Methanococcus vannielii SB: one gene and its partners. Each later gene encodes a partner of the first gene's protein in a complex. Links are inferred from orthologs where the notes say so. Each region holds a gene or a part of one and is shown in the gene's direction. Other genes may lie near its edges. The genes, in order: MEVAN_RS03245, MEVAN_RS05645, MEVAN_RS06580 and MEVAN_RS07355.

Evidence for each region.
Region 2: MEVAN_RS03245 (region 1) and MEVAN_RS05645 share a complex: the UniProt entries of both Methanocaldococcus jannaschii proteins name them as parts of the RNA polymerase complex. The link is inferred for Methanococcus vannielii SB from one-to-one orthologs.
Region 3: MEVAN_RS03245 (region 1) and MEVAN_RS06580 share a complex: the UniProt entries of both Methanocaldococcus jannaschii proteins name them as parts of the RNA polymerase complex. The link is inferred for Methanococcus vannielii SB from one-to-one orthologs.
Region 4: MEVAN_RS03245 (region 1) and MEVAN_RS07355 share a complex: the UniProt entries of both Methanocaldococcus jannaschii proteins name them as parts of the RNA polymerase complex. The link is inferred for Methanococcus vannielii SB from one-to-one orthologs.

What each region holds. Positions count from the first base shown.
Region 1 is NC_009634.1:686,861-689,741, forward strand. The notes cover bases 42-2,846. They hold MEVAN_RS03245 (DNA-directed RNA polymerase subunit D), read left to right. Parts: upstream 42-1,052; coding sequence 1,053-1,640; downstream 1,641-2,846. Other genes in these bases: MEVAN_RS03230 (30S ribosomal protein S13), read left to right, coding at 42-98; MEVAN_RS03235 (30S ribosomal protein S4), read left to right, coding at 120-656; MEVAN_RS03240 (30S ribosomal protein S11), read left to right, coding at 666-1,040; MEVAN_RS03250 (50S ribosomal protein L18e), read left to right, coding at 1,721-2,083; MEVAN_RS03255 (50S ribosomal protein L13), read left to right, coding at 2,104-2,517. Outside these bases: more of MEVAN_RS03230, read left to right, coding at 1-41; more of MEVAN_RS03260, read left to right, coding at 2,847-2,881. UniProt on the Methanocaldococcus jannaschii protein: DNA-dependent RNA polymerase (RNAP) catalyzes the transcription of DNA into RNA using the four ribonucleoside triphosphates as substrates.
Region 2 is NC_009634.1:1,116,772-1,119,810, reverse strand. What follows is about bases 69-3,031. They hold MEVAN_RS05645 (RNA polymerase Rpb4 family protein), read left to right. Parts: upstream 69-1,369; coding sequence 1,370-1,693; downstream 1,694-3,031. Other genes in these bases: MEVAN_RS05635 (glycosyltransferase family 4 protein), read left to right, coding at 2,394-3,031; MEVAN_RS05640 (DUF655 domain-containing protein), read left to right, coding at 1,794-2,369; MEVAN_RS05650 (50S ribosomal protein L21e), read left to right, coding at 1,026-1,319; MEVAN_RS05655 (tRNA pseudouridine(54/55) synthase Pus10), read left to right, coding at 69-940. Outside these bases: more of MEVAN_RS05655, read left to right, coding at 1-68; more of MEVAN_RS05635, read left to right, coding at 3,032-3,039. UniProt on the Methanocaldococcus jannaschii protein: DNA-dependent RNA polymerase (RNAP) catalyzes the transcription of DNA into RNA using the four ribonucleoside triphosphates as substrates. This subunit is less well bound than the others.
Region 3 is NC_009634.1:1,299,359-1,302,406, reverse strand. The notes cover bases 1-2,972. They hold MEVAN_RS06580 (DNA-directed RNA polymerase subunit L), read left to right. Parts: upstream 1-1,328; coding sequence 1,329-1,616; downstream 1,617-2,972. Other genes in these bases: MEVAN_RS06570 (50S ribosomal protein L10), read left to right, coding at 2,432-2,972; MEVAN_RS06575 (50S ribosomal protein L1), read left to right, coding at 1,778-2,419; MEVAN_RS06585 (DUF2067 family protein), read left to right, coding at 715-1,332; MEVAN_RS06590 (tyrosine--tRNA ligase), read right to left, coding at 1-537. Also shown: more of MEVAN_RS06570, read left to right, coding at 2,973-3,048. UniProt on the Methanocaldococcus jannaschii protein: DNA-dependent RNA polymerase (RNAP) catalyzes the transcription of DNA into RNA using the four ribonucleoside triphosphates as substrates.
Region 4 is NC_009634.1:1,455,470-1,458,500, forward strand. What follows is about bases 51-3,005. They hold MEVAN_RS07355 (DNA-directed RNA polymerase), read left to right. Parts: upstream 51-1,222; coding sequence 1,223-1,789; downstream 1,790-3,005. Other genes in these bases: MEVAN_RS07350 (dihydroorotate dehydrogenase), read left to right, coding at 90-1,004; spt4 (transcription elongation factor subunit Spt4), read left to right, coding at 1,864-2,040; MEVAN_RS07365 (GTP-dependent dephospho-CoA kinase family protein), read left to right, coding at 2,062-2,538; MEVAN_RS07370 (30S ribosomal protein S24e), read left to right, coding at 2,543-2,845; MEVAN_RS07375 (30S ribosomal protein S27ae), read left to right, coding at 2,847-3,005. Outside these bases: more of MEVAN_RS07375, read left to right, coding at 3,006-3,031. UniProt on the Methanocaldococcus jannaschii protein: DNA-dependent RNA polymerase (RNAP) catalyzes the transcription of DNA into RNA using the four ribonucleoside triphosphates as substrates.

The sequences.
Region 1 (2,881 bases):
GAGGTATCAGACACGAGTTAAGATTACCATGTAGAGGACAGAGAACCAGAGGTTCTTTCAGAAAAGGAAGTACAATGGGAGTTAAGAGGAAGAAGTAAAAAAAGTAAAAAGGTGAAAAAATGGGAGATCCAAGAAGATTAGGTAAAAAATACGACACACCTAACCATCCATGGATTGGGGAAAGAATCCAGAAGGAAAGAGAAATTAGCCATAAATATGGCTTGGTTAACAAAAAAGAACTCTGGAAGATGGAAACCCAATTAAGAAATTACAGAAGACAAGCAAGAAAATTGATCAGCGACACAACCACGCAAGGTGGAAAAGAAGCTGTTCAGTTATTCAATGTTTTAAAAAGATACGCTATCTTGGTTGAACAAGAGCCTACTCTTGACCATATTCTTTCATTAAACATTGAAAGTATTCTTGAAAGAAGATTACAAACACTGGTATACAGAAAAGGCCTTGCTAAAACAGCTAAACAGGCAAGACAGCTCATTGTTCACGGGCACATTGCAGTAAATGGAAGACGAGTTACTTCCCCTTCATACTTAGTTTCAGTTTCTGAAAATAATGCAATAGGATACGTGCCTAACTCACCAATGGCTTTAGAGAACCACCCTGAAAGAACTACCGCAGTAAGCGAGGAAAATCAATAAGGTGATTAAATGAGTCAAAAATGGGGATTAGTACACATATATGCATCCTACAACAACACAATACTCCACGTTACGGATGTAACAGGAGCAGAAACCATCGCTAAAGTTTCAGGCGGTATGATCGTGAGAAACCAAAGGGACGAATCATCACCATATGCTGCAATGCAAGCTGCATTCAAGATTGCAGAATTGATGAGAGATAAAGGAATTGACCAAGTTCACGTAAAAGTCAGAGCAGCAGGCGGTCAAAAGTCCAAAAATCCTGGACCTGGTGCACAAGCTGCTATCAGGGCATTATCAAGGGCAGGCATTAAAATCGGTAGAATCGAAGACGCTACACCAATTCCTCACGACGGTACTACGCCAAAAAGAAAGAACAGATAATTGGTGATTTTTTTGATAAAAAATATCCAAAAAGAGAAAAAGAAAACTGGGGAAATTGTTAAAGTGGAATTAAAAGCCCCATTATCTTTTTCCAGTGCATTGAGAAGATTAATGATTTCGGAAGTTCCTACATATGCTATTGAAAATGTATACTTCTATGAAAACACGTCTTCGATGTACGATGAAGTTCTCGCACACAGACTTGGTTTGATACCTGTAAAGGGAGTTCCCGTCAGTGGAGATGAAGTTGTCGTATTTACCCTGTCTAAGGAAGGACCATGTACCGTATATTCATCAGATTTAAAATCTGAAGCTGGTGAAATTGCTTTTGAAAATATTCCGATAGTAAAATTAGCTGAAGGCCAAAAACTAGAATTTGAAGCCGAAGCTCTTGTTGGTACTGGTAAATTTCATGCAAAGTGGCAACCTTGTAATGTGGTTTACAAACAGATATCAAATGACGAAGTGGAATTTACGATTGAGTCATTCGGAAACATGGACGCGGAAGATATAATAAGATCTTCGCTTGAAATTTTAAAAAACAAAGCGGAAATTTTTTTATCCGAACTAGAAGGTCACGAATTAAATGCTGACAACTAAATTTTCACTAATTATCTTAAACTATCAAAATGTTAGTTTTGAAACGAGTGAGAAATGTATTATATCATTCGGGTGAAATTATGAGAAAAACAATGGCTACAAACCCAAAAACTACTGAATTGATTCAAACATTAAAACAAGAATCGTTCAAAAATAGTGCACCAATCTGGAAAGATGTTGCTAAAAAATTATCCAAACCAGCTAGAAAGAAAATTGAAGTAAATGTGAGTAAAATCAACAGATATGCTTCAGAAGGTAATGTAATCTTAGTTCCTGGCAAAGTATTAGGGGCAGGTTCATTAAAGACAAAAGTAACTGTTGCAGCATTTTCATTTTCAGAGACTGCAAAGTCTGCAATTGAATCAGTTGGTGGAAAATGCTTATCAATTGAACAAATTATCGCTGAAAACCCAAAAGGGTCCAAAGTAATTATTATGGCCTAATTAAACATTAAGGTGGAAGTATGGTTGTTGTAAACGCTGAAAATGCGGTTGTTGGAAGACTGGCATCATACGTTGCAAAAGTTGCATTAAGTGGAGAAGAAGTTACAATTGTAAACGCTGAAAAAGCGATTATAACTGGAAACAGAGATTTTATCTTCCAAAAGTATACGCAGTTAAGAGAACGAAAAAGTATCTCAAATCCTAATAGAATGGGTCCAAAATTCCCTAGAAGACCTGATGCAATTATCAGAAGAATCATTAGAGGAATGCTCCCATATAAAAAGGATAGAGGAGTAAACGCATTTAAAAGTATAAAAGTTGAAGTTGGAGTTCCAGAAGGAATTTCTATCGACATTAGCTTAGGTAGTGCGCCAAATACTATCAAATACGTAACAGTTGGAGAATTAAGCCAATACTTAGGTGCTAAATTCTAATTGAGGTGAAAGTGTGAAGGTAGTCCACACCGTAGGTAAAAGGAGAACCGCAATTGCAAGAGCTACTGCAACAGAAGGAAGCGGTAAAATAAGAATTAATAAAAAACCATTAGAATTAATGGAACCTAAATACATCAAAATGAAGTTAATGGAACCTGTAATATTAGCGGGTGAAATATTAGGCAGTATTGATGTAGATGTAGATGTTAAAGGCGGTGGAACTGTAAGCCAAATGGATGCTGCAAGAACCGCTTTAGGTAAAGCAATTATTGAATTTACCGGAAAAATGGAATTAAAAGAAATGTTCTTAAGCTACGACAGAACTTTGCTTGTAAGTGATGCAAGAAGAACTGAGCCTCACAAA
Region 2 (3,039 bases), 430 kb from region 1 along the record:
ACTTCCAAAACGATTTAAAGAACTAGAAAAAGAGATTGAAACACCATTCATGGAAAGTATAAGGCAGGAATTTGGTCGGGAACTTGGAAAAATTGTAACACCCATTCTTAAAAGAAGAGTTGATAAGGAAAACCCTGACATTGTTATAATGGTTAATCCATATAACCAAAAAGTTACGCTTCAGGTAAATCCTATTTTTATTAAGGGCAGGTATAAAAAACTCGTCAGGGGAATTCCACAAAGTCACTGGCACTGCAGGACCTGTAAAGGAAGAGGCTGTGAAAAATGTAACTTCACTGGAAAACAGTACCAAACTTCAGTCGAAGAAATTATTGCAGAACCGTTCATGGAAATTATGAAAGGAAGTTCTGAAGCACTTCACGGCGCTGGAAGGGAAGATATCGATGTTAGAATGCTTGGAAATGGAAGGCCCTTTGTAATTGAAATAAAAGAACCAAAAGTTAGAACAGTAAATTTAAAAAAAATGTCTGAAAAAGTAAATTCTTCCAAAATGGTTGAAATAACTGATTTAGAGTATGGGAATAAAAAAGATGTTCACTTTTTTAAAAATGAACCGCATAAAAAAACATACCTTGCAAAAGTTGAGTGTGATGAAAAGGTTTCCAAAGAAGAAGTCTTAAACCTCGTTCAAAAGCTTGAAAATTTAGTAATTGACCAAAGAACGCCTGATAGGGTAGCCCATAGAAGGGCCGACCTTGTACGTGTACGTAAGGTATATAAAGCTTGGCCACATATACTTGATGATTATAACTTCGAACTTAAGATCTTCTGCGATGGCGGATTATACATCAAAGAGCTCATAAGTAGTGACGAAGGAAGAACTTCGCCTTCTGTTTCGGAATTACTCGATAAAAAGTGCATCTGTAAGTTTTTAGACGTTTTGGATGTTCACGATTATGAGGATGTAGAAAATATCTAAAACAGAAATAGTTATATATTGGTAGTGGAAAATAAGATAGACACTATGCCAATTATTTTTGTGAAACACATTAGGAGGAATAATTATGCAAAAAAGTGAAGGATTTAGAAGTAAAACAAGATACAAACTTTCAAAACACCCTAGACAAAAAGGATTGTTCCCTTTAACTAGGGCATTAAAATGCTACACTGAAGGAGATACCGTTCACGTTGTAATCGACCCTTCAGTACAGAAAGGAATGCCTCACCCTAAATTCCACGGTAAAACTGGAACAGTCGTATCTCAAAGAGGAAGAGCTTTCTTAGTTAGAGTTAAAGATGGTGGAAAATACAAAGACATCATTGCAAGACCGCAACACCTAAGAGAGTCTAAGCTTTAATTATTTTTAAGATATTCTTTTTTTTAGAATAATCTATTTTGAGGGAGATTATGATTGGAAAGGAAGTTATTTCCGAAAAACACACCACAATTGCCAATGCACTTGAAATTATGAGTGAACGGGCAAATTTTGATGAACTATCGTATGAACACGGGTGTGCATTAGATTACTTGCAGAAGTTTTCAAAACTGAATAAAAAAGATGCAGAATCAATGCTAGCTCAGCTTTTGAATCTCGGATTAACCGAAAAGATGGCAGTTAAAATAATAGATATTCTTCCAGAAAATGCGGAAGAGCTAAAAGTCGTTTTTTATAGGTCAGACCTTCCAGAAAATGCAGAAGACGTCTTAGACGTAATATGCAAGTTTAAATAACGCATTTTTACTATTTTGTTACTAAAACATTAATTTTTTATTAAATTAAGTCTATATTGATATATGATATTATAACTTAATACCGAAAAAAGGTGTATTTATGAGAGCGGGGCACGATAGAAATAAAAGAGAGTTTGAAGACTACGCATACGTTTTAGACTTCTTAGAATACGGCTACCCTGAAGACACAAGGCCGCTTCATCAGAAAAAACCTATCACACTTGCATTCGGTGAAAAACAGTTTGTGATGATGGAATTAACACTTAAAGATGGTAAAACCGTTGAACTTGCCGAAAAATTATATATTGGAAAAGGTAAGCGTGAAAAAGTCGAATTTGTGTCAAAAATGTTAAAATATGATAATTTAACCCCTACTGCAAAAACAGAACTGCTTTATGTCATAAAAGAAGCCGTTAAGTTTCAAGAAGAAAGATTTATAGAATTTTTAAATAATTGTGGCCCACTTACCCCTAGAATGCATTCTTTACAGTTGCTTCCAGGAATTGGGAAAACTTCAATGTGGAAGGTAATCGAGGAAAGGGAAGTAAGAAAGTTTGAAAATTTTAAGGATTTTGAAGAAAGGGTTAGAAAAAATATAATTGACCCAATTGCAAAAAGAATTGAAGAAGAAATCAAACAAGACCAAAAACACTACTTATTTGTAAAGTGGAAATAATTAATTTTTATTTTTGGTGTTATCTTGAAAATATTAATCCCTTCAATATATCATCCTTTTTTAGGCGGAATAACCGTACACGTTGAAAATTTAATTAAAAATTTAAGCAAGCTTGACGAATTTGAATTCCACATATTAAATTACAGTTCAAACTCTAAAAAATACTCTTTTGATAACGTTTTTGTTCATGATGTTCCTTATTTTAAATATTTAAGAGGCCCAAGTTACATTCTAAATGGGTATAAGGTGGGGGGGGAAATAATTACCAATGAAAAAATAGATTTAATTCATAGCCATTATGCTGCCCCACAGGGATTTTTAGGGTCACTTTTAGGAAAAAAATTTAATATATCAACTGTTTTAACACTCCATGGAAGCGATGTTTTAAGCCAGTCAAAATCTGCTTTTGGAAAATACTTTTTTAATTATGCTGTTTCAAACTCTAAAAAAATAATATGTGTTAGTGAATCATTAAAAAATCAGCTCAAATCCAAAAACGATTTAAATTCGCCATATTTAAAATCTGAAGTAATTTATAATGGTTTTGATGAAAATTTATTTAATCCTTCAAATATTGATGAAGATTACGGACTGTTTGTTGGATCATTAGTTAAACAAAAAGGATTATTTTACTTTTTAGAAGCTATTAAAGATGTAGATTTCAATTTTA
Region 3 (3,048 bases), 610 kb from region 1 along the record:
TGAAAGCATATGGATTTTTCTCTGCTCCATTCCTCCGACTGCAACATCGACATTTAAATGTTTTATATCGTTTACCTGCATTAAAGGGTAGACTACGCTTGCAACTTTTGGGTTTTCATCTTCTCTTGCAATTACTTCCATACTCCTTTTTGCACGGTTTAGTGTTGTAGCAAGAGCTAATTTATATACATCGATAGTATATTCTTCATTTAATTGAAATTCGCTTCCGTAAACGTAATCTGCAATAAGGCCCATTGATTCAAATGCTTTTTTATTTTCTTCCCCTAATGCCCTTATTTCTTCCATCGTGCCTTTCTGGTTTAGGTAAGCATGTAAATCTGCGAGCAAAATAATTATTTTAAATCCTGCCTTTTGTAAATCTATCATTTTTTTTATTTGAAGATAGTGGCCCAAATGAATCTTTCCACTAGGTTCAAATCCGATGTATGCAATTTTTTCGCCTTCTTTTTTTAAAAGTTCATTCATTTCTTCAATTGACACTATTTCAGAAGTGTTTTTTAATATACTTTCTAACATATTTTCGCCTGATACTTGATATTCAAACATTTACAATTTTGTATATACGGTAGAAATAACAATATATAAGACTATATATAATGATTGTGTCTAAACAGTTTTTCATTATAATCTTATTAAATTAATATGATTTTATGAGAAATGATTTATGAGATGAGGGAATTTTTGGTGAGATAAGTGAAAAAAATAATTTCTATAAAGGGTACTGAAAAAGAAGTAATCGAAATATGTGAAAGAATATCAAAAATGGGCATAGATTATTCTTTTGATGCTAAAGCCAATTATTCGGAAAATAAAGCATATAATAGTGCACGAATAAAAATATTTGGTGAAGATAAGAATAAATTGGTTGAAGATTATAAAAATATTCTTTCAATAATTGAGCATGTCCATAATAAATATAATGTGGACGTAAAAGGGTTATATGAATACAAATTAAGTGATTTGAAATACCCTGTAAATAAAGACCTAGTTCTAGACACCCTAAGTGCACTTAAAATTAATTTTAAATATTTAAAAGATGAAAACGTAATCAAGTGTGAATTAAAAGTCGAAGAGTTAAATGACATTTTGAAAAACATACTCGAAATATATTCCGAACTAAACGTTTATAAACTCGGATCAAAACCTGTTAAAAATGTATTAGCGCTTGCTTCATATATTACAGGAAATGATGTTAACATATTACTTGAAAAAGGCCTAGAAAAAGAATTATTTCGGGAAGAAAACGAAAAAATCGTCCTGAATAAGGATATAGATTTAACAAGAAAAGAACTTTTGAGTGTGAAAAAATGAGTTATATTAATATTATTGAAAAAAGCGAAAATTCTATAGAATTGGAACTTGTTAACGATGATCATTCATTAAGTAATGCATTAAAAGAATCATTGCTTTCAAAAAAAGGAGTTGTAATTGCATCTTATGGTGTAGAACATCCAGTTTTACACCCTGAAACAGGAAGATATATCTCAAACCCAACATTAGTCCTAAAAACTGAAGGGGTACTTGCAGAAAAAGTTTTAAAAGAAGCTTTAAGGGACATAATTGACCTTTGTAGTAATTGTTTAGAAGAATTATAACCTTTATACCCAACTACGATTCTTATAAAAAAATATCATTTATAAACTCTTTTTTAAGTATATTTAAACCTCAGTAACTTATTTATAATATGTAACAATAGTACGTATGCTCCATGTATAGATCGCATTGGTGCGGTTAAATAATTACAGGAGGCAACAACATGGACAGTGCACAAATACAAAAAGCAGTGAAGGAGGCTCGAACTCTCGCTAAGCCGCGAAACTTCACACAGTCCGTTGATCTTATTGTAAACTTGAAAGAGTTAGATCTTACAAGACCTGAAAACAGGTTGAAAGAACAGATCGTCTTACCTAGCGGAAAAGGTAAGGACACTAAGATCGCTGTGATTGCAAAAGGTGACTTAGCGGCACAGGCAGCAGAAATGGGCCTCACTGTAATAAGACAGGAAGAATTAGAAGAATTAGGTAAAAATAAAAAAGCAGCTAAAAGAATTGCTAACGAGCACGGATTCTTTATTGCTCAAGCAGACATGATGCCATTGGTAGGTAAATCATTAGGTCCAGTTCTAGGCCCTAGGGGTAAAATGCCACAACCAGTGCCTGGAAATGCAAATTTGGCTCCATTGGTTGCTAGATTCAAAAAAACAGTAGCCATAAATACAAGGGATAAATCGTTATTCCAAGTATACATTGGAACTGAAGCTATGAGTGATGAAGAAATCGCTGCAAATGCGGAAGCAATTTTAAACGTAGTGGCTAAAAAATACGAAAAAGGCCTCTACCACGTAAAGAGTGCATTTACAAAACTCACTATGGGTGCAGCAGCCCCCATATCAAAATAAGGGGTTGAAAGTATGATCGACGCAAAATCAGAGCATAAAATTGCCCCTTGGAAAATTGAAGAAGTTAATGCATTAAAAGAATTACTTAAAAGTGCGAATGTTATTGCATTAATTGACATGATGGAAGTTCCTGCAGTACAGCTCCAAGAAATTAGGGACAAAATCAGAGACCAAATGACATTAAAAATGTCAAGAAACACTTTGATTAAAAGAGCAGTTGAGGAAGTTGCTGAAGAAACTGGCAACCCTGAATTTGCTAAATTAGTAGATTACTTGGACAAAGGGGCGGCAATCGTTGTTACAGAAATGAATCCGTTCAAATTATTTAAAACACTTGAAGAAAGTAAAAGTCCTGCTCCAATAAAAGGAGGCGCTATTGCACCATGCGATATCGAAGTTAAATCCGGTTCAACTGGAATGCCACCGGGGCCATTTTTAAGTGAATTAAAGGCAGTTGGAATCCCGGCTGCAATCGATAAAGGTAAAATTGGAATTAAAGAAGACAAAGTCGTTGCAAAAGAAGGCGATGTAATATCACCTAAACTTGCAGTAGTACTTTCTGCATTAGGTATTAAACCAGTTACAGTTGGTTTGAACGTTCTCGGAGTTTACGAAGAAGGTGTAATCTA
Region 4 (3,031 bases), 770 kb from region 1 along the record:
GACTAACATGGCTACTTTTAATACTTTATTCTTTAGTTTTTTATATGTCCTTTTCTAAATATCTTTTAAAATATCTTGGAGATTTTAAAATGTTAAAAACAAAACTTTGGAACATCGAATTTAAAAATCCCGTGTTTTTAGCAGCGGGCGTTATGGGTGAAACTGGAAGCGCTCTAAAAAGAATGGCTAAAAATGGTGCAGGTGCAGTTTGCACTAAGTCTGTTGGAATTGAAAAAAAGGAAGGACATAAAAATCCAACAATGGTTGAAGTTGAAGGCGGATTTTTAAATGCAATGGGTTTACCAAACCCGGGAGTAGAAGAGTATATCTTAGAACTTGAACGGATAAAATCAGAAATGAAAAGAATGAATGTAAAAATTATTGGTTCAATATATGGTAAAAATGAAACCGAATTTCAAAAAGTTGCTGAAAATTTAATACCTCATGTAGACGTTTTAGAACTAAATATTTCATGCCCTCATGCAGGCGGAGGGTATGGTTCGTCAATTGGTCAAGATAAATGCCTTTCAAAAAATGTGGTTTCAGCAGTAAAAAGTGTTTCAGATATACCTGTTATCGTGAAATTAACGCCAAATGTAACTGATATAAAAGAAATTTCAAATTCTGTTGTAAATGCAGGAGCTGACGGAATAGTTGCAATAAATACCCTTGGCCCAGGAATGGTTATAGATATAGAATCAAAAAAACCAGTTTTAGCAAACAAATTTGGCGGAATGAGTGGAAAAGCAATAAAACCAATTGCAGTAAAGAATGTTTACGATATATGTTCAACAGTAGAAGTTCCAGTAATTGGCGTAGGGGGAATTACAACCGGATATGACGCTATTGAATTTATGATGGCAGGAGCGTCGGGAGTTCAGGTTGGAACTGGAGTCTATTATCGTGGATATGATATATTCCAAAAAATAAATCAGGAAATTGAAGAATTTTTGAAAAATCGGGATTTAAATTTAAAAGATATTATTGGAATTTCAAGAAAATAATGTATAGTTAAAAAAAAACAGTTAATTTGTAAAAAAATAGGTTAAATAGTATATATCTACGTTTCATCGGTTTTCCATAAAGTATATTTCTAATCCATAGATTTTATATATTAAAAACAAGATATATATACTGAAACTGTTTTACTATTTTGAGAAAACAATTTTTAATTATTTTAACTGTTTTACAACATTAATCAGGTATAATCCGAGGTGGTTATTTGTACAAAATTTTAACAATTTCTGATACCGTAAGAGTTCCGCCAAAAATGTTTGGAACGCCTTTAAACGATAACGTGAAAAGGGTTTTAATGGATAAATACGAAGGAATTCTCGATAAAGATGTAGGATACGTTCTTTCAATAGTTGACATAAATCAGGTAAGTGATGGAAGCATTATATATGGGGACGGTGCAGCTTATCACGAAACAAAATTTGACGTTCTTACATACGTTCCAGAACTTCACGAGGTTGTTGAAGGGGAAATCGTTGACGTTGTTGAATTCGGTGCTTTTATTAGGCTTGGGCCCCTTGACGGTTTAATCCACATTTCGCAGATTATGGATGATTTTGTAAGTTTTGACCCAAAAAGAGAAGCAATTATTGGGAAAGAAACAGGTAAAGTTTTAGAAAAGGGAGATTTTGTAAGGGCAAGAATTGTTGCAGTAAGCTTAAAAGAAGAAAAAAAGAGAGGAAGCAAAATTGCACTTACAATGAGACAACAAAGCCTTGGAAAATTAGAATGGCTTGAAGAACAGGTAGTAAAAAATAAAAAGGAAAAAAATTAGTCAATAATTAGTTATTTTTTACTTTCAATATCTAATGTACTTATTCTGATTTTTTATTTAACGAGGTGAATTGAATGAAGGCATGTTTAAGATGCAAATACGTCACAAAGGACGATACTTGCCCAATATGTGGATTTGATACTTCCGAAAACGTGAAAGGTCTTTTAATTGTTTTAGATCCGAATAATTCAGAAGTAGCAAAAAAAGCAAGAATTGATATTAAAGGAAAATATGTTCTTAGTGTTAAATAATTTTTACATATCGTGAAAATCATGTATATACTCACGGATAAGGTTGCAACCGAGTTAAAAAAGCCTTTTGGAAAAGTATATAAGGAACTTAACAGTATAGAAGGAAAGGTTATTTCTATTGGTGATGTTACTACAAAACATCTTTTATCTAATGGTATTGTACCAGACTTATCAATTTTAGACTTTAAAACTAAGAGAAACGTGCCTGTTGAAATACCTCATAAATTTAAAACTGTTTTTGAGGTTTATAATCCTCCAGGATATATTTCTGATGAAGCCATAGAAAGAATTAAATACCTTTCCACCATAGATGATAGAGACATGGCTTTAATCGTTAAGGGTGAAGAAGACTTACTTACACTTCCTGTAATAAAGTATTTCCCCGAGGATACCTCAGTCATTTATGGACAGCCTGACGAAGGCATGGTAGTTTTAAAGATTACAAAAGAACTGAAACAGAAAATCGAAAAACTTCTAAAAGATATGGAAGAACGGTGATATGATGGACATAAAGATTATCTCAGACAAAAATAACCCGTTATTACACAGAAGGGAAGTAAAATTCTTAGCTACGTTTGACGGCGCTACACCTTCAATTAAAGATGTAAAAGTTAAACTAGTAGCAATTTTAAACGCTAAAAAAGAAATGCTTGTAATTGACACATTAGACCAAGAATTTGGTAAATTGGAAGCAAAAGGCTACGCAAAAATCTACGAAGATGAAAAAATCATGAATACCGTAGAGAAAAAATCCGTTTTGGAAAAAAACAAACTTGAAGAAGCAGCAGAAGTAGCGGAGGAATAATATGGCAGCAGCTAAAGGTAAAAAAGGCGCAAAAGCACCAAGTACAAAAAAATCAGACTACTATAAAGTAGAAGGAAACAGTGTAACAAGAACGAAAAAAGCATGCCCTAAATGTGGTGCAGGTGTATTCATGGCTGAACACTTAAACAGATACGCATGCGGAAAGTGCGGATTTTTAGAATACAA